One region of the Streptomyces mobaraensis genome, then DNA from elsewhere that is predicted to be linked to it. Evidence: riboswitches for the same ligand, from Rfam matches in the RefSeq annotation. Region 1 holds a riboswitch; the other holds the start of a gene.
What was found. Region 1 has a riboswitch for glycine ahead of gcvP (aminomethyl-transferring glycine dehydrogenase). Riboswitches for the same ligand answer to the same signal wherever they lie in the genome.
Positions count from the first base shown of each region.

Region 1 (15,213 bases):
GATCAGCCCCTCGTCCTCCAGCAGTTGCAGGGTGGGGTACACCGACCCGGGGCTGGGCCGCCACGCACCGCCGCTGCGCTCCGCGATCTCGCGGATCATCTCGTAACCGTGCATCGGCCGGTCCTTGAGCAGCGCCAGGATCGACGCCCGCACATCACCGCGCCGCGCCCGGCCGCCCGGCCCACCGCGCCCCCGCCCCCCGAACGGGGGCCCGCCGAAGGGCGGCCCGAACGGCCCGAACGACCCGAAGGCCCGCCGCCCGCGCTCACCCCTTTCACCCCTTTCACCAAGTCCGCCACCACCACGCCGACCGAAGCCGGGGTGCTCGTGACCATGGGAGTACCGCATATCGCTCCTCCAGTTCATCGATCGTTCGCGATGCTTCGACGATATATCGGTAACGCTCGCACGACAAGCCCCCGCCGGTCGCGGACCGGCCCCTTCCTTGGCTCTTCGGACGCTGTCCGCGCGGTCGGCATGTGTACGGTTGCCCCCGGACCGACGAGCAGACCGCTCCCGACGGGGTGGGGCTCGTGCCCCCAGCGGCGGGCCGTCGCACGCCGACCGCCCCGGGGCCCCGGCGGCCCGTACCCCACCGGGCCGAACGAGGCCACCTCCCGGCGATTGGCCGTGTCGGGAGCCGTCCCCGCGCCCTACGGTCCTGCCATGCGAATCCGAATCGTCGACGCGTTCACCGACCGCCCCTTCGCCGGCAACCCGGCCGGCGTCATGCTCTTCGACGGCCCCTTCCCCGACGACGACCGGCTCCAGGCCGTCGCCGCCGAGGTCAACCTCTCCGAAACGGCGTTCGCCCGGCCGCTGGACGGCACGGGCGAGCGGGACGAGGGAGAAGCGGACTGGGCGCTGCGCTGGTTCACCCCGTCCACCGAGGTCGACATGTGCGGCCACGCCACCCTGGCCGCCGCACACGTCCTGCACACCACCGGAGCCGCCACCGGAACCGTGCGCTTCGCCGCCCGGTGTGGTGTGCTCACCACGACGGCGCACGACGACGGTTCCCTGACGCTGGACTTCCCGACGTCCTCGCTCACCCCGCTGGCCGTCCCCGACGGGCTGGCCGAGGCGCTCGGCGCCGCGCCGCTGAGCGTGCACGACACCAGCGGCCACATCGGCGACCTGCTCGTCGAGCTGTCCGACGAGCGGACCGTCCACGCCCTGACCCCCGACTGGCGCGCGCTGGCGGGCCGGTCCCGCCGGGGGATCATCGTCACCGCGCCCGCCGCCGACCCCGCCCTCGGCTACGACTACGTCTCCCGCGGCTTCTTCCCCAACGTCGGCATCGACGAGGACCCGGTCACCGGCAGCGCGCACACCGCGCTGGCCCCCTTCTGGGCGGCCCGCCTCGGCCGCACCGAGCTGACGGGCCTGCAGGGCGGCGCCCGGCGGGGACGGGTCCGCACCGCGTTGCGCGGCGACCGCACGCTGCTGACGGGCCGCGCCGTGACGGTGATCGACGGCGAGTTCCTGGTCTGACGGGGGCCGGGCCGCTCACGCCGTCGGCAGCCACCCCACCTTCCCCGCGAGCAGCGCGTACCCGGCGAACGCCACGATGTCGATCAGCGCGTGCGCCGCCACCAGCGGCCCCACCCGCCCCCACCGCCGGTAGAGGAGGACGAAGAGGACGCCCATCGCCACGTTCCCGAGGAACCCCCCGACGCCCTGGTACAGGTGGTAGGACCCGCGCAGCACCGCGCTCGCGGCCAGGGCGGCCAGGGGCCCCCAGCCCGTCTGGCCCAGCCTGCGCAGCAGGTAGCCGACGACCACGACCTCCTCCAGCACCGCGTTCTGCACGGCGGAGGCGATCAGCACCGGGAACTTCCACCACACGTCCGGCAGCGACTCGGGCACCACCGTCAGGTTGGACCCGGCGGCCCGCGCGCCCAGGTAGAGCAGCAGCCCCGTGCCGCCCACGACCGCGGCGACGGCGGTGCCGCGCGCGAGGTCGGAACCGGGGCGGCGGCGGTCGAAGCCGATCGACCGCAGCCCGGCGCCCTCGCGCGACAGCAGATGGGCGACGAGGAGGACGGGCACCAGCGCGGTCGCGATGCCGAACAGCTGCCAGGCCAGGTCGAGCCAGGGCCGGCCGGGCGCGTGGGAGGTGTTGAGCCGGGCGGCCTGGTCCTTGAGCCCGCCCGGCCGGGTGAGCGCGCCGATAAAGCTGATCAGCGCCGAGACCCCGCTGGCACCCAGGGAGAGGGCCAGCACGAGAACGGTCTCGGTACGCAGCGTCCGCCGCGACGGTACGGCGGCGGGGACGGGGACGGCGGCCGACCCGGCCGGGACGCCCGGACGCTCCCCCGCGTCATGTTCTGCCGCGTCGTGCCCCTCCGCGTCACGGGCGCCCTGTCGCGTCGCTCTGTTCACTCGTGGTCCACTCCTGCCTGCGCCCCTCGCCGTACCGCCCGCGCGTCGTCGCGTACGGCTCCGCGGCGGTACCGCCACCGCGTCGTCCCAGCTTGCCCGACGGCCGCGGGCCCCGACCACAGAGGGGCTCGTCTCGCGAGGTCGCGAGGTCGCGAGGTCACGAAGTCGCGAGCTCACAAAGTCGCGAGCTCACGAGGTCGCGAGGTCACGAAGTCGCGAGCTCACGAGGTCGCGAGGTCGCGAGGTCAGGCGATCCCCACCGGCCAGGTGTGCACCGGCTCCCCGGTCGCCATCAGCTCGCAGTAGCGCCGCGTGGTGGCGGCCAGCGCGGCGTGCCGGTCCAGGCCGCGGTCGCGCGCCGCGTGGTAGGTGGCGGCCTGCCAGGACGCGCCGTTGGCGCGCCGGCGGCAGCGGCCCTCGATGACGCCGAGGTAGCGGTCGCGGTCGGCGGGTTCGACGCCCCAGGCGTCGAGGCCGGCGGCGGCGAGCGGCAGCAGTTCGTCGCGGACCAGCCGGACGGCGGGCACCTGGGCGACGCCTCCGTTGCGTCCTTTGGGCCAGCGCAGCACGGCGTCGATGCCGTGCCGGCAGGCGGCATCGAAGTTGTCGGCCGCGGCGGCGAACGGCAGCCGCGTCCACACCGGGCGCGGTTCCTCCGCGAGGGCCCGGACGAGCCCGTAGTAGAACGCCGTGTTGGCCAGCACGTCGGTGACGGTCGGTCCTGCGGGCAGGACGCGGTTCTCGACCCGCAGGTGGGGGACGCCGTCGGCGATGCCGTAGACGGGCCGGTTCCAGCGGTAGACGGTGCCGTTGTGCAGGACGAGTTCGTCCAGTCGCGGCACCCCGCCCGCGTCCAGCACCCGCAGGGGGTCCTCGTCACCGCTGATGGGGAGCAGCGGGGGGAAGAAGCGGAGGTTCTCCTCGAAGAGTTCGTACGCCGAGTCGATCCACCGCTCCCCGAACCAGGTGCGCGGCCGTACGCCCTGCGCCTGCAGTTCGGGCGGGCGGGTGTCGGTGGACTGGACGAACAGCGGCGGCCGGCTCTCGCGCCACAGCTCGCGGCCGAAGAGGAACGGGGAGTTGGCGCCCACCGCGATCTGCGCGGCGGCCACCGCCTGGGCCGCGTTCCAGACGGCGGCGAACCGGCCGGGGGTGACCTGGAGGTGCAGTTGCACCGAAGTGCAGGCGGCCTCGGGACAGATGGACCGCGCGGTGCAGGTCAGCCGTTCGACGCCGGCGATGTCGATGCGGACGTCCTCGCCGCGGGCGGCCATCACCTGCTCGTTGAGAAGCGCGTAACGGTCGGCGGCGGAGAAGTTGTCGGGTACGAGGTCGGACTGGCCGAGGGTCGGCAGAATGCCGATCATCACTATTCGGGAGCCCACTTCCCGGGCTTTCCGGTCGGCATAGGAGAGGCCGGTGCGCAGCTCTTCGGCGAGTTGGTCGAGAACGCGTCCCGACAACCGGTGCGGGACAATGTTCACTTCCAGGTTGAATTGACCGAGTTCGGTCTGGAAATCATGGCTCGCGATACGCTCCAGCACCTTGGCATTCATCATGCTCGGCATACCGTCGGAGCCCGCCAGATTCAACTCGATCTCCAGCCCCATAAGGTTCCGGGGCCGGTCGAAACGCTTCTCCTCCAGTAACCTCCCCAGCCCTTCCAGGCACTGCCGGAGCTTGTCCCGGTGCCGCTGCCGGTCGTCCAGGCCGAACTCCACGGCGGCGACCTTCTCACCCATGGACGCGTCCTCCTCCAGCGGTCGCCCTCGGCGCCGGCCCGTTCCCGTCACGGTCGATGATGCCCAGACGAGGCGATCGAAACGCCTCACCCCGTCCCCGTATAACCGGTAGGCTGGCAGCCAAGCGCACTCCGGCACATTCCGATGGCATGACGGCAGCTCATGGCATGTCGCATTGCGCTGGTGATAAACACCGACGAGTTTCGGCCGACCGTTCCCGGGAAAGAAACCGAGGTCAGGTGTGCGCGACCGGGAACGAAAACACCGAAAACGACCCCGCAGGCGGCCCTGATTTCCCCTTGCCGGAAATACCGGCGACAGCTAGCCGAAACACCCTGTGAACATGTGTCGTATAAACTCGGAGTGAGGCAGAGAGTAGGCGCCCCGGCAGTCGGTCCCGGCCCCCCTCTGACCCCGCACACCGACAGCGTCGTCACCTGCCAGCACCTGCGTGTCTCCGAAGTGAGAGGCGACCCATCATGCCGCTGCACATCCCCCCTGCCCCCGCGCCTGCCCTCCGTAGCGTCCGCACCGCCCTCGGCTCCCCCACCGCGGTCCGGGAGACCCGCACCCCGTCCCTGAAGGCCGCCCAGGGAGCGCTCAGCTGCGAACTCCCGCTCCCCGTCCACGTGCTGGAACAGCACTCCCCGGCCGGCGCCGCGCCCCGCACCCGGCTCACCGGCTGGCGCTTCCTGATCAAGGAGGACGAGCGCGCCATCGCCGCGGGCGAGGCCCGGCCGACCGCCGACGGCTGGACGTTCTCGCACTTCTTCGAGGGACCGTACGTCGTCTCCACCGAACTCGCCCTGCGGCAGGCGGAGTCGCTGTCGACGCCGTACCAGCCGCGCCTGCTGACCGTGCCCGGCCTCTACATGCTGACCTTGTGGCTGCACGGCGACATCACGGCCGACGCGGAGTCCGGCCTGCCCGCCCCCGGCGACCTCCTGGTGCCGCTCGCCCCCGCGCCGCCCGGTATCGCCGCCCACCGTCCGCACCGCTTCGCCGACCTGCTGCCGGTCCTCACCCTCCGGCTGACCCCGCCCCCTCTCACGGCACCGATGCTGAAGACCGCCTGACACGTACCGACGGCGCCCCGCGACCCCTCCGGCCGCGGGGCGCCGCGCCGTTCCCGCCCCTCCCGCCCCCGTGCACCCCCCTGCCACTCCATGTCACCCACACGGCCCAGCGCGCGGAGGTCGACCCGAACCGACCGAAGGAGCAGACTTGTTGACAGCAACCGTCCGCATGGGTGACGCGTCTTCCCCCACAGCGGACCGCTGCTACGAAATCCCTGCGGAATCACGCCCGTAGGGCAACACTGGGACCGACAGACCACATCGTCACGGGGGGCGGCATGACCACCGCATCGAGCCGCAGCACAGCGACAGCAGCAGAGACATCCCAGCGAAAGAACCCTCCCATGTGCCAGCACCATCCCGCGTGCCCGTCAGCCGATTCCGCCGACCGGGAAGCCGCCCACCTCGTGGCGCACTTCCCCCAGCAGGGCTGGAGCCTGCTGTGCAACGGCGTCCTCTGCTTCGAGGACACCGGCGAACTGCTGCCGGACGGACAGATCATCGCCCCGCACCGGCCGCTCGGCGCCGAGCATGTGGTGACGGCGGCCTGACGCACCACGCACCACCCGCACCACGTACGACGCGACGAAAGGGCCGGCCCGGCGTTCCCGCCGGACCGGCCCTCCGCTTGTGCCGGGATCAGCCCTCGTACTCATCCAGCGGCGGGCACGAGCAGACGAGGTTGCGGTCACCGAACGCACCGTCGACCCGGCGCACCGGCGGCCAGTACTTGTCGGCCGCGGAGACACCGCCCGGGAAGACCGCCGTCTCCCGGTCGTACGGGCGCTCCCACGCACCGGCGATCGACGCGGCGGTGTGCGGGGCGTTGCGCAGCGGGTTGTCGTCCTTGTCCCACTCGCCGGAGCCGACCTTCTCGATCTCCGCGCGGATCGCGATCATCGCCTCGCAGAACCGGTCGAGTTCGCCCAGGTCCTCGCTCTCGGTGGGCTCGATCATCAGCGTGCCGGCCACCGGGAACGACATCGTCGGCGCGTGGAAGCCGTAGTCGATCAGGCGCTTGGCGACGTCGTCGACGGTGACGCCGGTCGCCTTGGTGAGCGGCCGGAGGTCCACGATGCACTCGTGGGCGACGAGGCCGTTGGGACCGGTGTAGAGCACCGGGTAGTGCGGCTCCAGGCGCTTGGCGATGTAGTTGGCGCTCAGCACCGCGACCTGGGTCGCGGCCTTGAGGCCCTCGCCGCCCATCAGCCGGACGTAGGCCCAGGAGATCGGCAGGATGCCGGCCGAGCCCCACGGCGCGGCCGAGATCGGGCCTACCCCGGTCTCCGGGCCCGCGGCGGGCTGGAGCGGGTGGTTGGGCAGGTACGGCGCGAGGTGGGAGCGGACGGCCACGGGGCCGACGCCCGGGCCGCCGCCGCCGTGCGGGATGCAGAAGGTCTTGTGCAGGTTCAGGTGCGAGACGTCGCCCCCGAACTCGCCCGGCTTCGCCACCCCCACCAGGGCGTTGAGGTTGGCGCCGTCCACGTACACCTGGCCGCCCGCCTCGTGCACGAGACCGCAGATCTCGCTGATGTGCTCCTCGAACACGCCGTGCGTGGACGGGTAGGTGACCATGAGGACGGCCAGCTCGTCGCGGTGCTTCTCGATCTTTGCGCGCAGGTCGTCGGCGTCGACCTCGCCGTCCTCGCCCGTCTTCACCACGACGACGCGCATGCCGGCCATCACGGCGCTGGCCGCGTTGGTGCCGTGCGCGGAGGACGGGATGAGGCACACGGTCCGCTGCTCGTCGCCGTTGGCGCGGTGGTAGGCGCGGACGGCCAGCAGACCGGCCAGCTCGCCCTGCGAACCGGCGTTGGGCTGGAGCGAGACCTTGTCGTAGCCGGTGACCTCGGCCAGCCGCTCCTCCAGCTCGCGGATGAGCGTGAGGTAGCCCTCGGCCTGCTCCGCCGGGGCGAACGGGTGCAGCGCGCCGAACTCCGGCCAGGTGACCGGCTCCATCTCGGTCGTCGCGTTGAGCTTCATGGTGCACGAGCCCAGCGGGATCATGCCCCGGTCCAGCGCGTAGTCCCGGTCGGCGAGGCGGCGCAGGTAGCGCAGCATCGCGGTCTCGGAGCGGTGCTGGTGGAAGACCGGGTGGGTAAGGAAGTCGGAGCCGCGCAGCAGCCCCTCGGGGAGCGCGTCGGCGGTGCCGGCGTCCAGCGCCTCCACGTCGGCGTCCACCCCGAACGCGGCCCATACGGCGGCCAGGTGCTCACGGGTGGTGGTCTCGTCGCAGGCGATGCCGACGGTGTCGGCGTCCGTACGACGCAGGTTGACGCCCCGCTCCAGGGCGGCGGCGACGATCTCGTCCGCCCGGCCCGGCACCCGCGCGGTGACGGTGTCGAAGTACGCGCCGTGCACGACCTCGACGCCGCCGGCCCGCAGGCCCTCGGCGAGCAGCGTGGCGTACCGGTGCACGCGGCGGGCGATGCCGGTGAGCCCGTCGGGCCCGTGGTAGACGGCGTACATCCCGGCCATGACCGCCAGCAGCACCTGCGCGGTGCAGATGTTGCTGGTGGCCTTCTCGCGGCGGATGTGCTGCTCGCGGGTCTGGAGGGCCAGGCGGTACGCCTTGTCGCCGTCCGCGTCGACGGAGACGCCGACGAGACGGCCGGGCAGGCTGCGCGCGTACTGCTCGCGGACGGCCATGTAGCCGGCGTGCGGACCGCCGAAGCCCATCGGGACTCCGAACCGCTGGCTGGTGCCCACGGCGATGTCCGCGCCCAGCTCGCCGGGCGGGGTGAGCAGCGTCAGCGCCAGCAGGTCGGCGGCGACGGTGACGATGGCGCCCAGCTCGTGCGCCCGCTCGATGACCGGCCGCAGGTCGCGGATGGCACCGGAGGCACCCGGGTACTGGAGCAGCACGCCGAAGACGCCGCGCTCGGCGATCTCGTCCGGGATGCCGGCGGAGAGGTCGGCGACGACGACCTCGACGCCGGTCGGCTCGGCGCGCGTCTCGATGACGGCCACGGTCTGCGGCAGGGCGTCGGCGTCGACGAGGAACACCCCGCCCTTGACCTTGCCCACGCGCCGCGCGAGCGCCATCGCCTCGGCGGCGGCGGTGCCCTCGTCGAGCAGGGACGCGCCGGAGGTCGGCAGCCCGGTGAGGTCGGCGACGACGGTCTGGAAGTTGAGCAGGGCCTCCAGGCGGCCCTGGGAGATCTCCGGCTGGTACGGGGTGTACGCCGTGTACCAGGCGGGGTTCTCCATGACGTTACGGAGGATCACCGGCGGGGTGAACGTGCCGTGGTAGCCGAGCCCGATCATGGGCACGAGCACCTGGTTGCGGTCCGCGAGACCGCGCAGCTCGGCGATCACCTCGGCCTCGCCGCGGGGCGCGGGGAGCCGGAGCGCCTCGGCGCTCTTGATCACGTCCGGCACGGCGGCGGCGGTGAGTTCGTCCAGCGAGCCGAAGCCGACATGGGCGAGCATCTTCGCCTGCGCCCCGCTGTCGGGGCCTATGTGGCGGCCGGCGAAGGGAGTGCCGCGCTCCAGGTCGGAGAGGGCGATGCGGTGGGCGGTCATCTGCGGGGGCCTCCTGGTCATTGCGACCTGCGAGGGGTACCACGGCGCGGGTACCCGGACGGCCTCCCCCTCTGTCATCTCGACCTGAGAGCTTCACCGGGGCGACGTCAGACGCGACCCGGCTTTCACCGTCGGTGAGGAGGGGCTCGGCATGGTGCCCGGTCCGGTGCCCGCCCTGCTTTCCAGAGTGACCTCGTCCGCGCGGTACGGGTGCCTGAGAGATTCCGGGGAGGATTTGCTCCTTCGGCGCCCCCGTTGGACCCGCCGAGGCCGATGCCTCTCCGGCTCCTGGAGGACTCTCCCGCGCGGGGTCCACAGCCAATCGCCAGCCTACCAGCGGCGATGCCGACGACGGATCTCCCGGCCGGTGCTTTTCCGCGGGCTCCCCCATTACTCCTGATTGGCGGCTTATCTCGCCTCCCGAGGGTTTTCCCGGGCTTTGCGAGAGGTCTCCCGGGGGAACCAGGGGACAGAGAGGGGACGGAAGTGACTCCCGGGAGGACAGATGCAGTCGGATATCGATCCTCGGACCCTGATCGGCCGCAAGGCCTACGACCGCGACGGCGCGAAGATCGGCACGGTGGACGAGGTCTACCTCGACGACGCCACCGGCGAACCCGAATGGGCGGCCGTCCGCACCGGCCTCTTCGGCCGCGACGCCTTCGTCCCCCTGGAACCGAGCGAGGTCGTCGACGAGTCCCTGCGCATCCCCTACGACCGCACCCTCATCAGAACCGCCCCGGACCTGGGCGTAGGCCGCCACCTCTCCCCCGAACAGGAACTCCGCCTCTACCACCACTACCGCATGCCCTTGCCGACCCCGGACACACCGGCGCCCGGGACGGGCGGGAGGGAGCGGACCGGGCACGAATCGCAACGCCCCACCGACCCCGGGCAGGAACCAGGCCACAGTGCCTGAACCGCGCCCGCCCGGCCGCGGCAGGGGCCTGGCGGGCCGCCACGGCCCGTCCGGCCCGAGGACGCGCGCCGCAGGTGCGCTGGGGGGGGCGCGGGGGGCTGCCCCCGCAGGAAACGGTGAAAGGGCGGGGCTGGGGCACCCACCCGCGTCAGCGCACCCTCACCGCCCCGCTCCGGCGGCCACGCCACCGACAGGCGGCGGCGTCACCCCCTCCCCCACCACCGGCCGTATCAACGGCACCGGTTCCCCCGGCTCCAAATCCGGATCGTCGACGGAGAACGTCCGCACCCGCCCCGGCCCCTCCGACCACGGCTCCTCGAACCGCACGGTGACCCGCCCGAGCCCGCTCCCCTGCACCCACCCCCGCCCGAGCTCCCGATGCACCACGTCCAGCCCCGGCAACCACCGCCGGGCGGGCGACGCGCCGTCGTCGGCCCGCGCCTCAGGCGCCCCCTCGGCATCCGGAAGTCCGCCGTCACCCGCGGCCGCCTCCGCGGCCAACGCCTGGGCGAACAGATCCTCCTGCGTGTAATCGGCGAGCCCGCTCACCCCCACCCCCAACAACCGCACCCCCGCCGTCGTATCGACCCCCTCCAGCAACCGAGCGGCCGCCTCCCGGACCACCGCCGGGTCGTCCGTCGGCCCCCGGAGCGTCTCGGAGCGCGTCAGCGTCGAGAAGTCGTACCGTCGCACCTTGATGACGACCGTCCGCCCCGACCGTCCGGCCGCGCGCAGCCGCCGGACGCAGCGGTCGGCGAGGCGCGCGAGCTCCAGCTGCACCCGCGTCCGGTCGGTCAGGTCCTCGGCGAAGGTGTCCTCGACGGAGACGGACTTCGCGTCCCGCTCGGCCACGACGGGCCGGTCGTCATGGCCGGTCGCCAGGGCGTGGAGCCCGGCTCCGTGCGCCTTGCCCAGCAGCCGCACCAGCTCCGCCTCGCCCGCCTCGGCCGTCTCGGCCACCGTGTGGATGCCCGCGCGCCGCAGCGTCTCGGCGGTGGCGGGCCCGACGCCCGGGATCGTCCGTACCGGCATGGGCCCCAGCAGCTCCAGCTCCGTGCCCGGCTCGATGACGACCAGCCCGTCCGGCTTCGCCTGCTCGGAGGCGATCTTGGCGAGCATCTTGGACCCGGCGAGCCCCACCGACCCGCTGACCCCCGTCGCCGCCAGGATGTCCCTGCGCAGCCGCTCCCCCACCGCCCGTACGGCCGCCGAGTCCGGCTCGACGCCGCCCGCCTCCAGGTCGACGAACGCCTCGTCGAGGCTGAGCGGCTCCACCAGCGGCGACAGCTCGCCCAGCAGCCCCATGACCACGCCGCTCACCTGCTGGTACAGGCTGAAGCGCGGGGTCAGATAGGCCGCGTTGGGGCACAGCCGGCGGGCCTGGGCCGTGGCCATGGCCGAGTGCACCCCGAAGACCCGCGCCTCGTACGACGCGGTGGCCACCACACCGCGCGGGCCGATGCCGCCCACGACGACCGGCTTTCCGCGCAGGCTGGGCTTGGCCGCCTGCTCCACCGAGGCGTAGAAGGCGTCCATGTCGAGATGCAGGATCGTCGGTGAACCTCTCACACCACGAATGGTCCCGCATACCACTGACAATCGCGCTGACGTGCGACGACGAGCCCGTCCGTGCCACGCCACGCCCACGTCCCGCCCACGCGAAAGTGGGCCCGGGGAGGAACCCCGAGCCCGCTTCCTACCGCCTGGAGCCGCTCTCAGCCCGCCCGGTTGCGCCGCCGCGCCAGCTCGTCCTCCGGGTTGTGGCCGATCAGCGTCTCGCCGGTGTCCACCCGCTCCCCGTGGAGCTGGGCGAGCGCGCTCTCGACGTCCCGCCAGACCACCCCGACGGCGATCCCGAAGACGCCCTGGCCCCCCTGGAGGAGCCCCACGACCTCGTCGGGGGACGCGCACTCGTAGACCGTCGCGCCGTCGCTCATCAGCGTCATCTGCGCGAGGTCGGCCATGCCACGGGAGCGCAGGTGCCGGACGGCGGTGCGGATGTTCTGCAGCGAGACACCGGTGTCCAGCAGCCGCTTGACGATCTTGAGGACGACGACGTCCCGGAAGCTGTACAGCCGCTGGCTGCCGGACCCGTACGCGGGCCGGACGCTCGGCTCCACGAGCCCCGTGCGCGCCCAGTAGTCGAGCTGCCGGTAGGTGATGCCAGCCGCCGCGCAGGCGGTGGGCCCGCGGTAGCCGATGGTCTCCGTGGCGGGCGCCGCGCCGCCCTCACCGTCCGCGTCTCTCGAACCGCCGGCCCGGGGCCCCCGCTGGGCGGTGACCGCCGCGGCGGGGACGGGGGTGCTTCCCACGGTCCCCACGCTTCCCACGCCGCTCAGGCCGTGGGCGGGGGTACCGCCCGCACCGTTCAGGCTATGAGGGAGGGTCACCGGTTCGACCGATCCCCCGCGCAGCGGATACGGACTGCCGACCGCTGTACCGTCGCCCGTGCTTCTCACGCCGACCTCCGTCCTTGACCTGCCTTCTCGACGGTAGGCAGTCGCTCGGGGTGCGTCAACGATCGCCACACTCGGCACGCCGAGTGATAATCACCCTGAGAGTGGTTTTACGTGTCCCCGCAGGGGAAAGGCTACTCGAATACCCTGCCGCGGCCCCGGGCACGCCCTGGTGAGCCTGCCGAAAGGGGCTCGCCGGCCGCCTCACTGGCTGTTGGTACCGAAGTCCTCCGGCGAGATCTGGTCGAGGAACTCGCGGAACTTCTCCACCTCGTCCTCCTGCTCGTCCGGGATGGCGATCCCCGCGTCGTCCAGCACCCCGTCACTGCCGTAGATCGGCGTTCCGGTGCGCAGGGCCAGCGCTATGGCGTCGGACGGCCTGGCGCTCACCTCGACTCCGCTGGCGAAGACCAGCTCCGCGTAGAACACGCCTTCGCGCAGGTCCGTGATGCGGACCTCCGCGAGCTGCTGCCCCACCGCCTCCAGCACGTCCTTGAACAGGTCGTGGGTCAGCGGTCGGGCCGGAGCCATCCCCTGCTGGGCGAAGGCGATCGCCGTCGCCTCCCCCGGTCCGATCCAGATGGGGAGGTAGCGGTCGCCTCCCACTTCGCGCAGGAGCACGATCGGTTGGTTGGAGGGCATTTCCACCCGGACACCCACGACATCGAGCTCGTTCACACAGCAACCCTAGGACGTGCTCGGCCGGTTTGGGTAGTCGGGGCCGCCCTCGGTCACTGTCCGCACCGCCCCGGCGGTCACTGCCCGCGCGACTGGAGCGCGGAGCGCACCAGCGCCGCGTGCAGCCGGACGGACAGCCCGGCGAGCTCCCGGGCGGTGGCCTCGGCGTGCGCCCTGGTCTGCGGGTTGCGGTGCCTGCGCAGGGGTGCGACCACCTGTTCGACCAGGCCCGCCTCGCGGTCCGCCGCGGCCTTCACGGCCCGGAGGTGCCGCGGCTCCAGCCCGAATCGTCCCAGGTCCGCGACGAGGCGGGCGACGGCCACGGAGTCGGCGCCGAATCCGCCGTCCGGGTGGGGGACGACCAGCCCGTACGACTCCCACTCCACGAGCTCACCCTCGGTGACCCCGGTGAGCTCCAGCAGCTCGGCGCGGCCGATCCGCCCGCCGGGCCCCACGGGAACGGGCTCGGGTGCGGCCTCCACCGGGTCCTCGGGCCCTTCGACGAGCTCCCCGAGGTCGAGGCCGTCCCGGGGCTGTCCGGGGGCGGGCAGCGGGATCCGCTCGCCGCGGGCCAGCGCGTCCAGGTGCTCGCGGATGACCTTCAACGGCAGGTAGTGGTCGCGCTGCATCCGCAGCACCTGGGCGAGCCGCTCCACGTCCGCCGTGCTGAACTTGCGGTAACCGGACGGCGTGCGCTGCGGTTCGACCAGGCCCTCCGCCTCCAGGAAACGGATCTTGGAGATGGTGACCTCGGGGAACTCCTCGCGCAGCAGGTTGAGCACCGTTCCGATGCTCACCAGCCGGCCCTCCGCACCGGCGGTGCCGGAGGAGCCGGCACCGCCCGACGGTGTCTGAAGCATGGCTCTTCCCTTGCTGTCCTCCGGGGCGGCTGTCTCCCGGGCGGCTGTCCTCCCGGACCACGTCCGGGAGGGGTCAGATGGCCCGCTGGCTGCCGAAGAAGACCAGGCGGTACTTGCCGATCTGCACCTCGTCGCCGTTCGACAGCACCACCGAGTCGATCTGCTCCCGGTTCACGTACGTGCCGTTGAGGCTGCCGACGTCCGTGACGCTGAAGCCGCCGTCCTGCCCCCGCCGGAACTCCACGTGGCGGCGCGAGACCGTGACGTCGTCGAGGAAGATGTCGCTCTGCGGGTGGCGGCCCGCCGTGGTCACCTCGCCGTCCAGCAGGAAGCGGCTGCCCGAGTTGGGACCGCGCCGGACGACCAGCAGCGCCGAACCCATCGGCAGCGCCTCCACGGCGGCCTGGGCCTCCGGGGAGAGCGACGGGATGGCCGTCTGGCCGGTGGTCTCGGAGTCGTACGCCTCCAGACCGGAGATGGAGATCGTGGACGTGGTCTCCGAGGCGCGCTCGGCGACGGCACCCGGCCGCAGCGGCGCACCGCAGTTGGAGCAGAACCGGCTGTTCTCGCCGTTCCGATGACCACACCTCGTACAGACCGGCAACGCAGCCCCTTCCCCCGCACCCGACATCGGCGTACCGAGACCTATGCGCGCGGTCGCCGTGGGGTCGCCGGGAGGAACTCCCTGGCCCCCCGGGGCGCCGCCGTGGACACCCGCCTGGTCGCGGAAGAGGGGACGACCCTCCTGGCCCCGCTCATCGCCTTCCACCGGGGCCTGGGCCCGGTGGCGCGCGGAACCGCCGCCGCTCTGGCGGGAGCTCTTGCCGAACAACTTCGCAAACAACTTCACGGGCGATTCCCCTTGACCGAAACAGACCCGCCCGTGGGGCAGGACAAAACCTCGCTGCACACACCGTCCGACCTGGACATCCTTACAACGTCCAAGGCCGATGGACAGTTTCCATCACGCACCCCCGTCTTGGTGCGCCGACCCCCCGCAACTTCCCGCCCTCCCCGCAGAACCCCTGCGTTCGCCCGCCTCACCGCGATGACGACCGAGCGTAGTCAGGCCGCTTCGCCGGACGCAAGGCGTCGACAACGATCTTCTCAGACCGGGAGATGTCCACCCCGGCCTGCTCCTTCTGCAGAGTCTGCACCACACCACCGGGGATGTTGAGAGCGGGCTTCAGATCGTCGGGCTTGCCGATGACCTTGAACTTGTAAGGCTGCGACACCTTCTTGCCGTCGATCTCCACCTTCCCCGCGCCACCGGAGAAATATGTGTCGGCGGCCACCCGGACATCGTTGAGCTGGATCGCCTCAGCGCCGGCCGCCCGCAACTCCTGGACGGCGTCCAGCAGCATGTCGGGCTCCACGGCCCCCTTGCCGTCGCTCACCGTGAGGACGATGCCGGGCCCCTGGGCGGCCACCGTGCCCGCCAGGATGCCGAGCTGCTGCTCCTTCTGCGCCGTCTGCTTACGGGCCTCGGCGGCCTGGTTGGAGCTGCTCTCCAGCTCCGTCCGCTGGCCCTCCAGCTTCCGCTTCTCGTCCTCGAGCCGCTTGGTGCGGTTG
Region 1 is NZ_CP083590.1:6,612,115-6,627,327, reverse strand. Features, by position in the region: gene K7I03_RS29445 (PadR family transcriptional regulator) at 1-348, opposite strand, end outside; gene K7I03_RS29440 (PhzF family phenazine biosynthesis protein) at 667-1,494, shown strand; gene K7I03_RS29435 (CPBP family intramembrane glutamic endopeptidase) at 1,510-2,247, opposite strand; gene K7I03_RS29430 (glutamate-cysteine ligase family protein) at 2,631-4,127, opposite strand; gene K7I03_RS29425 (hypothetical protein) at 4,607-5,203, shown strand; gene K7I03_RS29420 (DUF5999 family protein) at 5,548-5,754, shown strand; gene gcvP (aminomethyl-transferring glycine dehydrogenase) at 5,843-8,728, opposite strand; glycine riboswitch at 8,921-9,042, opposite strand; gene K7I03_RS29410 (PRC-barrel domain-containing protein) at 9,234-9,647, shown strand; gene K7I03_RS29405 (DNA polymerase IV) at 9,807-11,216, opposite strand; gene K7I03_RS29400 (MerR family transcriptional regulator) at 11,363-12,106, opposite strand; gene K7I03_RS29395 (bifunctional nuclease family protein) at 12,308-12,781, opposite strand; gene ftsR (transcriptional regulator FtsR) at 12,859-13,641, opposite strand; gene K7I03_RS34430 (FHA domain-containing protein) at 13,715-14,551, opposite strand; gene K7I03_RS29375 (DUF881 domain-containing protein) at 14,682-15,213, opposite strand, start outside.

Region 2 (15,213 bases), 4.3 Mb from region 1:
GACCGGCAGATACTCGACGGTGGCGCCCTCATGGGCCGCCAGCCAGTCGACCGCGTCGAGGACGGCGTGGTGCTCCACCGGGCTGGCGAGGACGCGGGTCCGCGCGGGGTCAGCCGCGCGGCGGGACCAGTACAGGCCCTTCACGGCGAGGTTGTCCGCCTCCGTGCCGCCGGCCGTGAAGACGACCTCGCTGGGGCGGGCGCCGAGTGCGGCGGCGAGCGACTCGCGGGCCTCCTCGACGGTGCGGCGCGCGCGGCGCCCTGCGGCGTGCAGCGACGAGGCGTTTCCGGTCGTGGCGAGCTGGGCGGTCATCGCCGCTGCCGCCTCCGGGAGCATCGGAGTGGTGGCTGCGTGGTCGAGGTAGGCCATGGTGGGGACGATTCTACGAGCTGTGGGGGTGGGCGTACCCGGCGGTGCGGTGCTGTTCGGTGGGGGGGGTGCCCCGGTCCCTCCCCCAGAGGGGGCACCCCCATTTCTCCGTTTCCTGCGGAGGCTGCGCCCCCGCGCCCCCGCAACCGCGCTCCGCGCGGTTGTCCTCAAACGCCGGACGGGCTGGAGGGGGCCGGGGTGGGTGGGCAGCGGGGTGGGTGGGTGAGCAATTCGCGCGCGGTCCTCAAACGCCGGACGGGCTGGCGGGTGGGTGCGGATGGGCTGATTCGGGTCCACCCGTGCTGGACATTGGCCGAAAAGCGCACGGCAGGCAGAGCCCTCCGGCGGCAGGCTCTGCTGGGGCGATCCGCCCGCATCACCACCCATCGCGCACCGAGGAGAGCCGCCCGTGCCCGACACCGAGAACGTTCCCGACCCGCGCCCTAAGCTGCGCCGGGCCGTCGCGCAGCTTGCCGCCGTCGCCGCCGCCGTGCGGCCGGAGCGGCTGAACGACCCGACCCCCTGTACCGAGTACGACGTCCGCGGGCTGCTGGGGCACGTCCTCGGCGCCGCCCGTGCGCTGACGGAGGTCGCCTCCAGTGGCGGGTACCGGCCGAGCGGGCCGCCCGCCACGCCGCAGGTGGCGGACGACGGGTGGGCCGCCGCCCTCGACGAGGCCGGCTCCCGGCTCGTCGCCGCCTGGGACGACGAGTCCGTGCTGACGGCCATGTACGACGTGCCGTGGGGGAAGTCGCCCGGATACGGCGTGATCAGCTTCCTGGTGCTGGAGACGGTCGTCCACACCTGGGACCTCAACGAGGCGATCGGCCGGCCCGTCGAGCTCGACCCGGAGCTGTCCGAGCACGCCCTGAAGGTGGCCGAGACGCTGCCGCCCGAGGGCAGGGAGGGCGCCTTCGGCGCCGCCCGGCCGGCTCCCGAGGGGGCCGACGTCCACACCCGGCTGGCGGCGCGGACCGGCCGCCCTCTGGGCTGATCCAGGGCCGCCGCGCCTCAGCCCAGCATCCGCGCCAGCTGCCGCGACTGCGCCACCAGCCGGTCCGCGCTGTCCCAGATCTCCGCGTCCTCCTCCAGGAAGCCGCCCGCGAGGTTGCGGGTGACGACCGCGATGCGGAGGGGGCCCGGGGCGGGGCGGCGGCGGATGTGGACGGTGAGTTCGACCGTCGGGACCCAGCCGATGATGCCCAGGTCGAACGGGGTGGGCGGGAGCGCGTCGGCGGCGAGGAGGAGCGAGAGCGGGTCCGGGTCGCGGCCGTCCGCGAAGTCGAACCAGCCGCGCATCTCGCCCGGGCCCGTCGGGCCGCCGGTCGCCCAGCCGGCGGTGGCGGGGTCGAGCGCCAGGTCGAGGCGGGCGACGATCTCGGCGGCGCCGAAGCCCTCGCCGCTGCCGAGGTCCTCGCGGGAGACGCAGTGCTCGCGCGGCGGCAGCTCCGGCGGCTTGGCGGTGGTGCGTATGTCGTCGGGGAGCGCGTCCAGGTCGCCGTAGGTGGCGAGGACCCGCAGCCGTTCGACCTCGGTGCCGTCGTCGGCCGTCTGGAACAGGCTCGCCTGGCCGGTGGAGAGCGACCGGCGGGTGTGCGCCCGGCTGCTGCGGACGACGGCCGGGCCCGGCCGGGTGGCGCTCAGGTAGTGGGCGGTGACGGTGAACGGGTCGGGGTGCGGGAGGGTGTCCGCGAGGGCCCGGGCCGTGAGGGCGAGGAGGTAGCCGCCGTTGGCCGCGCCGAAGAGCGTCCAGCCCTGGTGGATGTGGACGTCGTGCGCGGCGGTGCCGTCCTCCGTCACGCCCGGGGCGCGCGGCGTGATCGCGGTGTCCCGGTCGAACTCGCTGTTGCCGATGCTTGCCAGTGCCATGCGGGCACCGTACTACCGGTAGGTTACCGGCGGGTAGCCTTACGGGGAGTGAGGTGCGGCCCGACCCCGGGCCGCACCTCCTCCGCCGCCGCGCTCCGCCGGTGCCAGGCGCGCGGGGCCCGCCAGTGGAAGCGCATCGAGAGCAGCCGCAGCCCGCAGCCGACGACCACCGGGATGGCGTTGGTGGGCCCGTGCAGCACGCCGGACTTCAGCATCAGCGCCGCCGTCGCGGCGCCGGCCATGGCCGGGACGGCGTACAGGTCGCGGTCCCAGCGCAGCAGCGACGGCACCTCGTGGGCGAGGACGTCGCGCAGCACTCCCCCGCCCACCGCCGTGGCCAGCCCGAGGGTGGCGGACTGGGTGAGGCCGAGCCCGTGCCCGTACGCCTTGACCGTCCCGGTGACGCAGAAGAGGCCGAGCCCGGCGGCGTCGAAGACGTTCACCGCGCTGGTGATCCGTTCCACCTCGGGGTGCAGGAAGAAGACGATCAGCGTGGCGATCAGCGGGGTGACGAAGTAGCCGAGGTCACTGAAGGCGGCGGGCGGCACGGCACCGATGACCAGGTCCCGGAAGAGACCTCCGCCCAGTGCCGTGACCTCCGCCAGCACCGCCATGCCGAAGACGTCGAAGTTCTTGCGGACGCCGAGCAGCGCGCCGGAGATCGCGAAGACGAAGATCCCGGCGATGTCCAGCCAGTGCTGGACGGAGGGGGAGAACAGATCGGTGAGCACGCGACATTCTTACCGGTCAGCCGGGTGTCCCCCTTGTCCCGCCCTGGGAGGGTTCCTCGCGGGGGCGCCCGTCCGCTCAGGCCGCCTCCCCCTCCGCGGGCTCCGCCGGCTCCACCGGCTCCGGGTGGTGGCACGCCACCTGGTGGCCGGGCCGCAGCGCGGTCAGCACCGGCTCGTCCGTCCGGCACACCTCCGTCGCCTTCCAGCACCGGGTGTGGAACCGGCAGCCCGACGGCGGCGAGATCGGCGACGGGACGTCGCCCTTGAGCAGGATGCGCTCCCGCTTGGCCCGCCGCCGCGGGTCGGGCACCGGCACGGCCGAGAGGAGGGCCTTGGTGTACGGGTGCATGGGGGTGCTGTAGAGCGAGCTGCGGTCGGTCAGCTCCACGATCTTCCCCAGGTACATCACCGCGATCCGGTCCGAGACGTGCCGGATCACCGACAGGTCGTGGGCGATGATGATGTACGTCAGCCCGAGCTCGTCCTGGAGGTCGTCCAGCAGGTTGACCACCTGGGCCTGGATCGAGACGTCCAGCGCGGAGACCGGCTCGTCGGCGATCACCAGCTTCGGCTTGAGCGCCAGCGCGCGGGCGATGCCGATGCGCTGCCGCTGACCGCCGGAGAACTCGTGCGGGTAGCGGTTGTAGTGCTCGGGGTTGAGACCCACCAGCCCCAGCAGCCGCTGCACCTCCTTCTTCACCCCGCCCTCCGGCGTGATGCCCTGGAGCCGGAAGGGCGCGCCGACGATGGTGCCGACGGTGTGCCGGGGGTTCAGCGAGGAGTACGGGTCCTGGAAGATCATCTGGATGTCCCGGCGCATCGGGCGCATCCCGCCCACCCCCAGGTGGGAGATGTCCCGGCCCTCGAACTCCACGGTCCCGCCGGTGGGTTCGAGCAGCCGGGTGACCAGCCGGCCCATGGTGGACTTGCCGCAGCCCGACTCGCCGACCACGCCCAGGGTCTCGCCGGGGCGGACGTCGAAGCTGATGCCGTCCACGGCGTGCACGGCGCCGACCTGGCGGCGCAGCAGCCCCTTGGTGATCGGGAAGTGTTTGACCAGGCCGTCCACGCGGAGCAGGGGACGTACCTCCGGGGTGGCGGAAGCCGCCTCCTTGTCGAGCGGGATCGTCTTCTCCGGCGCTCCCGTGGAAACCGCGTCGTTGTCTTCAGGCACAGCTCGGTCCTTCACAGCTTGGGAGTGATCACAGCTTGGGAGCGATCTCTTCGGTCCAGATCCGCGTCCGCTCCTCCTGCGTCATGTGGCAGGCGGCGACGTGGCCCCGGCTCTTCTCCCCCGTCACCGGCCGGAGTTCGGGCCGCTCGGTGCGGGTGACCCCCTCCCCCGGGACGTCGGCGTACGGGCAGCGCGGGCTGAAGGCGCAGCCCGGTGGCACGTTGATCAGGCTGGGCGGGGAGCCCTTGACCGGGATCAGCCGTTCGGTCTGCTCACGGTCGATGCGCGGCATGGAGCCGAGCAGCCCCCAGGTGTAGGGGTGCTGGGGCTCGTAGAAGACCTGCTCGGCCGGGCCGCGTTCGACGCAGCGGCCGCCGTACATGACGAGGATGTCGTCGGCCAGTTCGGCGACCACGCCCAGGTCGTGGGTGATGATGATGACGGCGGAGCCGAACTCCTTCTGCAGGTCGCGGATGAGGTCGAGGATCTGCGCCTGGACGGTGACGTCGAGGGCAGTCGTCGGCTCGTCCGCGATGAGCAGGGCGGGGTTGTTGACCAGCGCCATGGCGATCATGGCGCGTTGCCGCATGCCGCCGGAGAACTGGTGCGGGTAGTCGTCCACCCGCCGGTCGGGCTGCGGGATGCCGACCCGGTCGAGGAGTTCGACGGCCCGTTTGCGGGCGGTCTTCTTGTCGGTGTCGTGGTGGGTCCGGTACGCCTCGGCGATCTGCGCGCCGATGGTGAAGTAGGGGTGCATGGCGGACAGCGGGTCCTGGAAGATCATCGCCATCTCGCGGCCGCGCAGCCGGCGGACCTCCTCGGGGTCGGCGGTGAGCAGCTCCCGGCCGTCGAGCCAGATCTCCCCGGAGATCCGGGCCTTGCGCCGGCCGTACTGGCCGACGGTGTGCAGGCCCATGATCCCGAGCGAGCTGACGGACTTGCCGGAACCGGACTCGCCGACGATGCCGAGCGTGCGACCCTTTTCCAGGCGGAACGAGAGCCCGTCGACGGACTTCACCACGCCGTCGTCGGTCGGGAAGTGGATGCGCAGGTCCCGGACGTCCAGGTAGGCGCGGTCGCCCGGTGGCTCCTCGACGATCTCGACGGCCGGCTCGGGGGCGGTGGTCATGAGAGCCTCACACGGGGGTCGATCACGGCGTAGAGCAGGTCCACCACGAGGTTGGCGATGACGACGGCGGTGGCGGCGATGAGCACCACGCCGAGGATGATCGGCAGGTCGCGGTTGTTGATGGCGGTGACCGCGGCCTGGCCGAGGCCGGGCAGGTTGAAGGCGCTCTCGGTGAGGATCGCGCTGCCGACCAGGGCGCCGAGGTCCATGCCGAGGATGGTGGCGATGGGGGTCATGGTGGAACGCATGGCGTGCTTGCCGATCACGACGCGTTCGGTGAGCCCCTTGGCGCGGGCGGTGCGGATGTAGTCCTCGCCGAGCACTTCCATCATGGTGGCGCGGGTGAGCCGGGCGTACATGGCCGCGTAGAGGAAGGCGAGGGCGACCCAGGGCAGGATCAGCCCGCCGAACCAGCCGGCCGGATCGTCGGCGAAGTCCACGTACTCGGACGAGGTCCAGCCGAGCTTGTACTTGAACAGGGCGAGCAGCAGCAGGGCGGTGAAGTAGATCGGCAGCGAGACGCCGGCCAGGGCCGTCATCATGGCACCGCGGTCGATCTTCGTACCGCGCTTGAGGGCGGAGACCACCCCGGCGGTGACTCCGAGCAGCAGCCAGATGACGCAGGCGCCGCCGGCGAGCGAGAGGGTCGGGGGCAGCCGGTCGGTGAGGACCGGCCAGACGGCCTGCTCGGTGCGGAAGGAGTAGCCGAAGCAGGGGGCCGGGCAGTGGTCGGTGGTGCCGCCCCCGGTGTAGTCGCGGCCGGCGAAGATGCCGGAGACGAAGTGCCAGAACTGGACCAGGACCGGGTCGCTGAGCCCGAGCTTCTGCCGGATGCCCTCGATCGTCTCCGGGTCCGCCTGCTTGCCGACGTACATGGCGGCGGGATCGGCCCCGGTGAGCTTGGGGATGGTGAAGAAGATGAAGAAGGTCACCAGCGTGACCACGAGCAGCATCACGATGACGGCGAACAGTCGCCTGACGATGTAAGCGAACACTGCGGTCGGCCCGGCGGCGGTCCGGTGGCGGGGATGCCCACCGGACCGCCGCGCTCGGCCCTCACCTGCCCTTCGGGCCTAGCGGCGGGAGTGCCGGAGGAGCGGATGGACGGTCGACTGCGGCCCGTGCGCGGTCACTTGACGACGCCCAGGGCCTGGTAGTCGTACCGGCCGTTGAAGGCGTCCGTCGTGTAGACGTTGGTCAGCCGGGAGCTACGCCAGATGATGTTCTTCTCGTAGGTGAAGGGCAGGTACCAGGCGCCCTCCATGACCTTCTTGTTGGCCTCCTGGTAGATCTTCCCCGCCTTCTGCGGGTCGCTCTCCGCGATGGCCTGGTCCATCAGCTTGTTGATCTCGGGGTCGTTGAGCTCGGGGTAGTTCTGGTTGGCGGTGTCGAGGATGAACCGGCCGTCCACGATGGGCTGGAGGTAGCCCTGGCCGCTGGGGAAGTCCGCGCCCCAGCCGAAGACGATGATCCCGTAGTTCTTGTTCTTGACGTTCGCCGGGGCGCCGACGACGGTCGACGACTGGGCGCCGTCGTACTGGTCGATCTGCGTCTCGATGCCGATCTTCTTCAGCGACGCCTGAAGCGACTCGGCCGTGGCGATCTCCTGCGGCTTGTTGTTCCGGACCGCGATGGTGGTCTTGAAGCCGTCGGGCTTGCCGCAGGCCTTCAGCTCCTCCCTCGCCTTGGCCGGGTCGGGCGCGCCCTGCTTGAGGTTGTACGGGTCGTAGGACCCGTCGTGCCCGGTGACGGCCGGCGGGATCATGTTGAGGCCGATGTCACCGCCCGCCTGGGGGCCGCCGCGGGCGGTCTGGAGGGAGGTGTGGTCGGCGCCGTAGATGACCGCCTTGCGGCAGTGCACGTTGTCGAACGGCGCGACGGACTTGGGAAAGGCCGCGTACCGGATGAAGCCGGTCCGCGGGTTGTCCAGGTTGCCCTTGGCGGTCTGGAGCGCCTTCTGACGGCCGGCCGAGCCCATGCCGGTGGCATTGAGGTCGACGTCGTAGTTGCCCGCGATCAGGTCGCTGTCCATCGCGTCCGCGTTGGTGGTGAACTTGACCGAGATCTTGTCCGGCAGCGCCTTGCGGACCGCGTCGGAGTCCTTGTTCCACTTGTCGTTGCGGACGAGGACCATGCTCTTGTTGGGGCTGTACGACTCGAACTTGTACGGGCCGCTGGAGAACGGCCGGAGGTTGTACTTCTCCGCGGTGTCCTTGTCCTGCGGCACCGGGCCGGCGGCGGGCAGCGCCAGCATCTGGAGGAAGTCGCCGTTGGGCTTGGCCAGTTTGAAGGTGATGGTCTTGGCGTTCGGCGTCTCGATCGCGGACAGGCCCAGCTTGTCCTTGCTGTCGTCCTTGTAGGGGCCCTTGTACTTCTTCTCCGGGTCCAGGACCTGCATCAGCCAGGTGGGGCCGCCGGAGATCTTGTCCTGCGCCCAGGTGCGCTCGATGCCGTACTTGATGTCCTGGGCGGTGATCGGCCGGCCGTCCTCCCAGGTGACCCCGTCCTTCAGGGTGAACGTGTAGGTCTTCTTGTCGTCCGAGACCTTGCCCAGGTCGGTGGCCAGGTCCGGCACCAGCTCGGCGCTCCCGTGGCCCGGCGCGGGCTTGGAGGTGACGAGGGTGCGGACGTAGTAGCGGGCGAAGTCCCAGGCGAAGCCGTAGTACATGCGCTGCGGGTCCCAGGAGTCGGACTCCTGGGTGGCGATGAACTTCAGCTCGCCGCCCTTCTTGTCGGACGGGCTGGCGACCTTCTCGACGCCCGCGTTGAAGCCGGGGCCCTTGCCGCCGCCCCCGCCGCCCTTGTCGTCCTTGCTTCCGCCGCCACCGCAGGCGGTGACCCCGACGAGGGCCGCGACCACCAGTGCCGCGCCCGCGGCCGTTCTCCTCGATGTCCTGTGTGTTGCCAAGATGTCGCGACCTCCGTGATCGTCGCGGGCCGGGGAGCGGACCGCGATGGGGGTGGTTCCTTCAGCTCGTACTCCTGGTGCCGGAGGGACCGGACGGGCGGCGGGACGTTTCCGCTGCCGCTCGCCGCATGTCGCTCCGCGCAGGGTGGTGTTGGGGTGTGCGAGGGCGGCTAGCGCGAGCCCTTGGGGTCCAGGGCGTCCCGGACGCCGTCCCCGAAGAGGTTGAACGCCAGCACGGTGACGAAGATGGCGAGGCCCGGGATCACCATGAACATCGGGTCGCCCTCGTAGGTGTTGACGGCCTTGGAGAGCATCTGCCCCCAGGACGACGTGGGCGGCTTGACGCCGGCGCCGAGGAAGCTGAGCGCGGCCTCGGTGAGGACGTTGGTCGGGATCATCAGCGTGGCGTAGACGGTGATCGGCGCGACCAGGTTGGGCAGCAGCTCGCGGAAGAGGATGTACGTCCGGCCGGCGCCCAGGCTGCGCGCCGCCTCGACGTACTCGCGCTCTCTCAGCGAGAGCGTCTGCCCGCGCACGATGCGTCCCACGTAGGGCCAGCCGAAGAAGCCGATCACCGCGATGAGGACGGCCATCCGGACGCCCGAACCGGTCAGCCCCCAGAGCTCGTTGGGGACGACGGAGATCAGCGCGATGATGAAGAGCAGCTGCGGGAAGGCCAGCAGGGCGTCCATGACCCGGCTCACCACGGTGTCCACCCAGCCGCCGAAATAGCCGGCGATGATGCCCAGGACGGTGCCGATCACCACGGCGACCACGGCCGCGAGGAAGGCGACGAGGAGGGAGACCCGGGCGCCGTAGACGACGCGGCTGAAGACGTCCCGGCCGTTGACCGGCTCGACGCCGAACAGGAAGTCCCCGTTGATGCCGCCCCACGAGCCCTTCGGGGTGCCGAAGAGGGGGTCGATCTGGTCCTCGTGGTACTCGTTCGGCGGGTGGCCCAGCAGGTCCACGATCAGCGGGGCGAAGATCGCGACCAGGATGAGCAGCAGGACCACGATCCCGCCGGCGAGGGCGAGTTTGTCGCGCTTGAGCCGCGTCCAGGCGATGCGCCACGGGGAGCGGCCCTCGATCGTCGTGCCCGGGACCGGGATTTCCGCGTCGGCGACGACGGTCGCGGTCCCGGTCGCGCTCGTCTCGGGGAGTGGTGCCGTCATCGTTCGCTGGACCCCTCTCGGCCGGTGGAACCGGCCTCCGCCGGCCGCCCCGGGGCGGCTGGTCGACCATCACTGACACATGCGGTGCTGTGCGGTGCTGTGGTGCGGGAAGTACAAGCGGAGCTGGTCGTACACCGGACCTGCGGGTCCTTGGAGCGGGAGTCTTCAACGCGTTCACGATCACCCGCCAGACCCGGCGGCCAAAGGATGCGCAACCGTGATGTGCGATGCGAGGTTCCGTTATACGGACGGGGGCGGCCGCTCAGCGAAGGGCGCTCGTCGGTTCACCGCACGGCGCAGGGTGTTACCGACGCCGCACGCAAGACACCAGTACCAGCTGTGCCTTTGACAGGGGCAAGGCGGGCGGTCAGGCTCGCGGACAACCACAGGCGGCTCATCTGCCGCTGAAATCACAGGAGTTGACGTGACACGGAAGCTGATCCGCCGCGCCGCCATGGCGGGCGCGGCGCTCACCCTCGGACTGACCGGCGCCCTGGCCTCGGGAGCGTCCGCGGTGGCGGCGCCCTCCGGGGACCCCACGGTCTCCCGGGCGACCCTCGGCCAGGGCCGCTACATCGACCGCTACGACAACTACCAGCAGTGCCAGGGTGGCGGGGAGTACTTCCTGCGCCACGGCGAGAGTGCCTACCACTGCTACGAGGTATCGGCCGGCTACGAGCTCTGGGTCTGGGCCTGACCCCGAGGGGCACCTCCCCTGCCCGCCGGCCGGTCCGTCGTGAACGGGCCGGCCGGTCCGTGTGCGCGGAGGGTCCGCACTCGGCGCGGAACGACGCCTGGTGCGGGTACCCGTCAGTGCGGGTATCCGTACCCCGGCGCCGGTGCCGGTGCCGGTGCGCCGCTCGGGGCGGGGGCCGCGTGGCCGTAGAACGGGCGGGCGTGGGCGCGCATCCACAGGGCCACCGGGTCGAACTCGTCCGACATCGCCACCGTGGACACCGGCAGCCCCTCTGGCACCACGGCCACCACCTGCTGCATCATCGCCCGGACGGACTCCACGGCGGGCGGCGAGGTGTCGTACAGGTCGAGGCCGATCGCCAGATACGCGGCACCGATCGCCGGCTGGACCCAGGCGCGGCGCAGCGCCCGGACGGCGGGCGTGCGCTGGGCGTGCTGGGCGAGCAGGGCGTAGAACCGGGCGATGTCGACGGTGGGTTCGGAGATCTGGAGGGGGCCCGCGGGCAGCCGGTCCAGGCCGCCGGCGATGCGGCGCAGGTCGAGCCAGGGGATGCCGACGCCGCCGCCCGGGGCGTGCGGGTTGAGCCACAGGCCCCAGCGGCCGGGGTAGAGCGAGGAGGCGAGGGAGCGGCCGGTGACGACCTCGTGGGCGCGGTTCCAGCCGCTGGCGTCGAGCTCGCGCTCGGAGGTGACGCAGGGGGCGTAGCCGAGGCCGTCGACCTCCATGTTCCCGTACTGGGCGTCGGGCGAGCCGGGCCGGCCGTGCCAGAGCAGCATCCACAGCCGGCCGTCGGCGACGGCGTGCAGCAGCGACTCGTAGACGTCGTACCGCCCGGGCGCCACTTGGCGCAGCACCTGCTCCACGCCGCTCTCCGCGCCCGCGCTCACCTGATCCCGCCCCTTCTCACGGCGGACGCTCGCGTCGCGTCCGCCCCCTGCCTCACGGCGCGGTCGCGCCTCCCGTACGGTCGTCCAACCAGCTTACGAGGCCGGGGCGGCATGCAGGGGAGCAGTCACCGGTCACGGTCGTAGAACGGTGCGACGCGGTCCCGCATCCAGTCGGCGACCGGGTCGCGGGTGACGTCCAGGAAGACCGTGCGGACCGGCCAGGGGACGGGAGCCGAGCCCAGGGCGCGGCCCAGCGCGTCCACGGCGGCGGCGCGGCTGTCGTCGTCGGGGAGGTCGAGCTCCACGCCGACGAACAGCTCCGGCGGCCCGCCCTCCACACTGGCCAGGGCACGGCGGGCGGTGCGCACGGCGCGGGCGGCGGTGAACTCCAGTCCCGCGGCGGCGAGGAAGGCCGTGGGCTCGTCCTGCCAGTCGGGCTCGTGCAGGCGCACCCGGCCGCCGGTGGGCTCGCCCTCCAGCCGCAGCCGCCCCGCCCGGCAGAGCTCGGCGACGGCGGCGGGCGGCAGCGGCACGGCGACCGTGCCCTCGAAGTTGACGACCAGGCCGACCTGCGGGGGCAGGCCGCGGGCGAACTCCACGGCGGGGGCGACCGCGTAGGCCATGTGGTCGCCGATGACGCGGCGGAACTGCTCCTCGGAGCTGAACACCGGCACGAACGCGGCGCCGCCGAGCTCGACGGTGGGCAGGTCGAGGTCGGGGCTGTCGGGGCCGCCGCCCTTGGGCAGGGGTATCCAGACCTCGCTGCGGCCGAGCACCTCGACGACGCGCTCGCCGGTGCCGGGGACGCCCGCGCAGGCGGCGAGGGTCTCCTCCAGTTCGTTGGCGGGCCAGCTGGGGGCCTCGCCCCGGACCCGCTCGGTGCCGTGCAGCTCGGGGCCGCTCATCCGTTCTCCCCACGGTCTCGTCGCGCTCGCACCCGCACCTTAACGGCCGGCTCTCCGTCAGGGGGCGGGAGGGGGACGGCGGGCGGGCGGGGCGGCCGGCGCGCGGCGGGGACGGTGGGGGCGGTGGAGGCGGCGGGGGCGGTGGACGGTCCCGAAGAGGAAGGGGCGGCAGGGGCGGCAGGAGTGGAGAGTGCTCCCGACGCGAAGGGGGCGGCGGGGGCAGAAGGGGCGGCCGGCGCTCCCGGCGCGGGCACTCCCCCCGCACCCCGCCCCGCGAAGGTGATCGTCCGCAGCGCCGCCGCGGCCGGGCGGTCGAGCAGGAAGACGCCCGCCGCGCCCGCCGGCGGCCGGCCCGCTTCCGCCGCCGCGATCAGCCGCTCCATGGCGCGGCGGTGGCGCCCGAACGCGGCCCGGGAGACCGTCCGCCCCCGGGCCCGCTGCCCGGCGAGCGCGGTCCCGGGCTCGACGGCGAGCAGCAGGACGTGCAGCGCGGTGCCGCGCCGCCGCGCCTCGCGGGCCAGCAGCCGGCGGACCCAGCCGCGCTGCCCGCAGTCGTGCACGACGAGGCTCGCGCCGGAGCGCAGGGCGCGCCACAGGTGCGCGTAGTGCACGAGGCGCGCGAGGGGGCGGTAGGCGCCGTACGGAAGCCGTACGGGCAGCCCGCGCAACCGGCGCTCCAGGCGGGCCCGGGAGTCCTGCGAGTCGACGCTGCGGACGGGGTCGCCCCGGCCGTCGAGGGCGGGCACGACCCGCCGGATCAGGGTGGACTTCCCGGCGCCGGGCAGGCCGGAGACGACCAGCAGGTCCCCGGCGCGGCAGCCCAGCTCCGCGCTGGGCCGCGCGGCCCCGCGCAGGTCGCGCACCCGCGCCCCGGCGGTCCCCGCCGTCCGTGTCGCCCGCGCGGCATCCGCCGCCCCCCTCTGGACGCCCGTTCGCACCGCTCCCCCGTCCTCGTCCGCCACACCGCCACACCGCCGCGCCGCGGCTCCGTCGCCCGGTGCTCACGGTGTACCCCATCCGCATACGGACGGAGTAAAGGAAAAGTAATCCAATGCGATGGGCTCCGAACGGTCCATCGCACGCCCGTACGTGCAATGATGTGCGCGCCAAGAGCACGACCACCTGCGTACACGCACACCTGCGTACAACTGCATACCGGCCGCTCGAATCCGCGCGGGAGAGTCCCGGCCATGTGCCTGCCGCACCGCGGCACGCCGCATGCCGGGCGCCGAAGGAGCAAGTTCCTCCCTTGAATCTCTCAGGCCCCGTACCGCGCAGGGTGAGGCAGATCTGAAAAGCGGACCGCCCGGCGGTCCCACCCAAGGTGCAAGCCGCGTGCCCTCCGGGGCTCCCGGTGAACCTCTCAGGTTCCGATGACAGATGGGGAGGCCGTCCTTCGACGTCCCCGCGTCCTCGCGACCGCTGCCCGGGAGCCTTGATCATGTCTGCCGCAGAGACCTCACAGCCCTCAGAGACCGCCGCCCCGCGTCGTACCGCGCTCGACGCGCTGCACCGCGCCCTGGGCGCGACGATGACCGACTTCGCCGGCTGGGACATGCCCCTCCGCTACGGGAGCGAGCGCGACGAGCACGTGGCCGTCCGCACCCGCGCCGGTCTGTTCGACCTCTCCCACATGGGCGAGATCACCCTTACGGGTCCGCAGGCCGGCCAGGCCCTGGACCACGCCCTGGTGGGCAACCTCTCCGCGTTGAAGCCGGGCCGCGCCCGCTACACGATGATCTGCGACGAGCGCGGCGGCATCCTGGACGACCTGATCGTCTACCGGCTGGCGGACGAGGAGTACATGGTCGTCGCCAACGCCTCCAACGCCCAGGTGGTGCTGGACGCGCTCACCGAGCGGGCCGCCGGCTTCGGGACCGAGGTGCGGGACGACCGCGAGAACTACGCGCTGCTCGCCGTCCAGGGCCCGGCCTCCCCCGCCATCCTCAAGTCGGTCACCGACGCCGACCTCGACGGCCTCAAGTACTACGCGGGCCTGCCCGGCACGGTCGCCGGCGTCCCGGCGCTGATCGCCCGCACCGGCTACACCGGCGAGGACGGCTTCGAGCTGTTCGTCGCCCCCGCCGACGCGGAGAAGCTGTGGCAGGCGCTCACCGAGGCGGGCGCGGACGCCGGCCTGGTGCCCTGCGGCCTGTCCTGCCGGGACACGCTGCGTCTGGAGGCGGGCATGCCGCTGTACGGGCACGAGCTGACGACGGCGACCACGCCGTTCGACGCCGGGCTCGGCCGCGTCGTCAAGTTCGACAAGCCCGGCGACTTCGTGGGGCGCGCGGCGCTGGAGGCCGCCGCCGAGCGCGCCGCCGACGCCCCGCCGCGCACGCTGGTGGGCCTGGTGGCGACCGGGCGGCGGGTGCCGCGGGCCGGTTACCCGGTGGTGGACGCCGCCTCCGGCGCGGTCATCGGCGAGGTCACCTCGGGTGCGCCCTCCCCCACGCTCGGCAAGCCGATCGCCATCGCCTACGTGGACGCGGCCCACGCCGCGCCCGGCACGGCCGGGGTCGCGGTGGACATCCGCGGCAGCCACGAGCCGTACGAGGTCGTCGCCCTGCCGTTCTACAAGCGGGAGCGCTGAGCCCGCCCGGCGTCCCCCGTCGTTCTCCGTCTCACCTGTCAAGACCCCTTGCACGAGCACCCACCCGCGTACAGGAGAATCAACCCATGAGCAACCCCCAGCACCTCCGCTACACCAAGGAGCACGAGTGGCTGTCGGCCACGGATGAGAACGGTGTGGCGACGGTGGGTATCACCGAGTTCGCGGCCAGCGCGCTCGGAGACGTCGTCTTCGCCCAGCTCCCGGCCGTCGGCGACACCGTCACCGCGGGCGAGACCTGTGGTGAGCTGGAGTCCACCAAGTCGGTCAGCGACCTCTACGCCCCCGTCACGGGCGAGGTCGTCGAGGCCAACCAGGACGTCGTGGACGACCCCTCGCTGGTGAACTCCGCCCCCTTCGAGGGCGGCTGGCTGTTCAAGGTGAAGATCACGGACGAGCCGGCGGAGCTGCTGACCGCCGACGCGTACACGGACTTCGCCGGCTGACCCCGCGTCCCGCCTTCCCCCGGCCCCTCCCGGCCCCTCCCGCCAGGAAGAACTCATGTCGCTTCTGAACAGCTCCCTCCATGAGCTCGACCCCGACGTCGCCGCCGCTGTCGACGCCGAACTCCACCGTCAGCAGTCCACGCTGGAAATGATCGCCTCGGAGAACTTCGCTCCGGTCGCGGTCATGGAGGCCCAGGGCTCGGTCCTCACCAACAAGTACGCCGAGGGCTACCCGGGCCGCCGCTACTACGGCGGCTGCGAGCACGTCGACGTCGTCGAGCAGATCGCCATCGACCGGATCAAGGCGCTGTT
Region 2 is NZ_CP083590.1:2,273,281-2,288,493, forward strand. Features, by position in the region: gene K7I03_RS09525 (cysteine desulfurase family protein) at 1-369, opposite strand, end outside; gene K7I03_RS09530 (TIGR03086 family metal-binding protein) at 779-1,363, shown strand; gene K7I03_RS09535 (thioesterase family protein) at 1,381-2,238, opposite strand; gene K7I03_RS09540 (trimeric intracellular cation channel family protein) at 2,262-2,969, opposite strand; gene K7I03_RS09545 (ABC transporter ATP-binding protein) at 3,046-4,095, opposite strand; gene K7I03_RS09550 (ABC transporter ATP-binding protein) at 4,172-5,272, opposite strand; gene K7I03_RS09555 (ABC transporter permease) at 5,269-6,267, opposite strand; gene K7I03_RS09560 (ABC transporter substrate-binding protein) at 6,402-8,180, opposite strand; gene K7I03_RS09565 (ABC transporter permease) at 8,351-9,355, opposite strand; gene K7I03_RS09570 (hypothetical protein) at 9,780-10,052, shown strand; gene K7I03_RS09575 (enhanced serine sensitivity protein SseB C-terminal domain-containing protein) at 10,166-10,939, opposite strand; gene K7I03_RS09580 (enhanced serine sensitivity protein SseB) at 11,065-11,844, opposite strand; gene K7I03_RS34285 (AAA family ATPase) at 11,841-12,806, opposite strand; glycine riboswitch at 13,009-13,127, shown strand; gene gcvT (glycine cleavage system aminomethyltransferase GcvT) at 13,286-14,437, shown strand; gene gcvH (glycine cleavage system protein GcvH) at 14,524-14,901, shown strand; gene glyA (serine hydroxymethyltransferase) at 14,957-15,213, shown strand, end outside.
Region 2: another riboswitch for glycine. It lies ahead of gcvT (glycine cleavage system aminomethyltransferase GcvT); the one in region 1 lies ahead of gcvP (aminomethyl-transferring glycine dehydrogenase).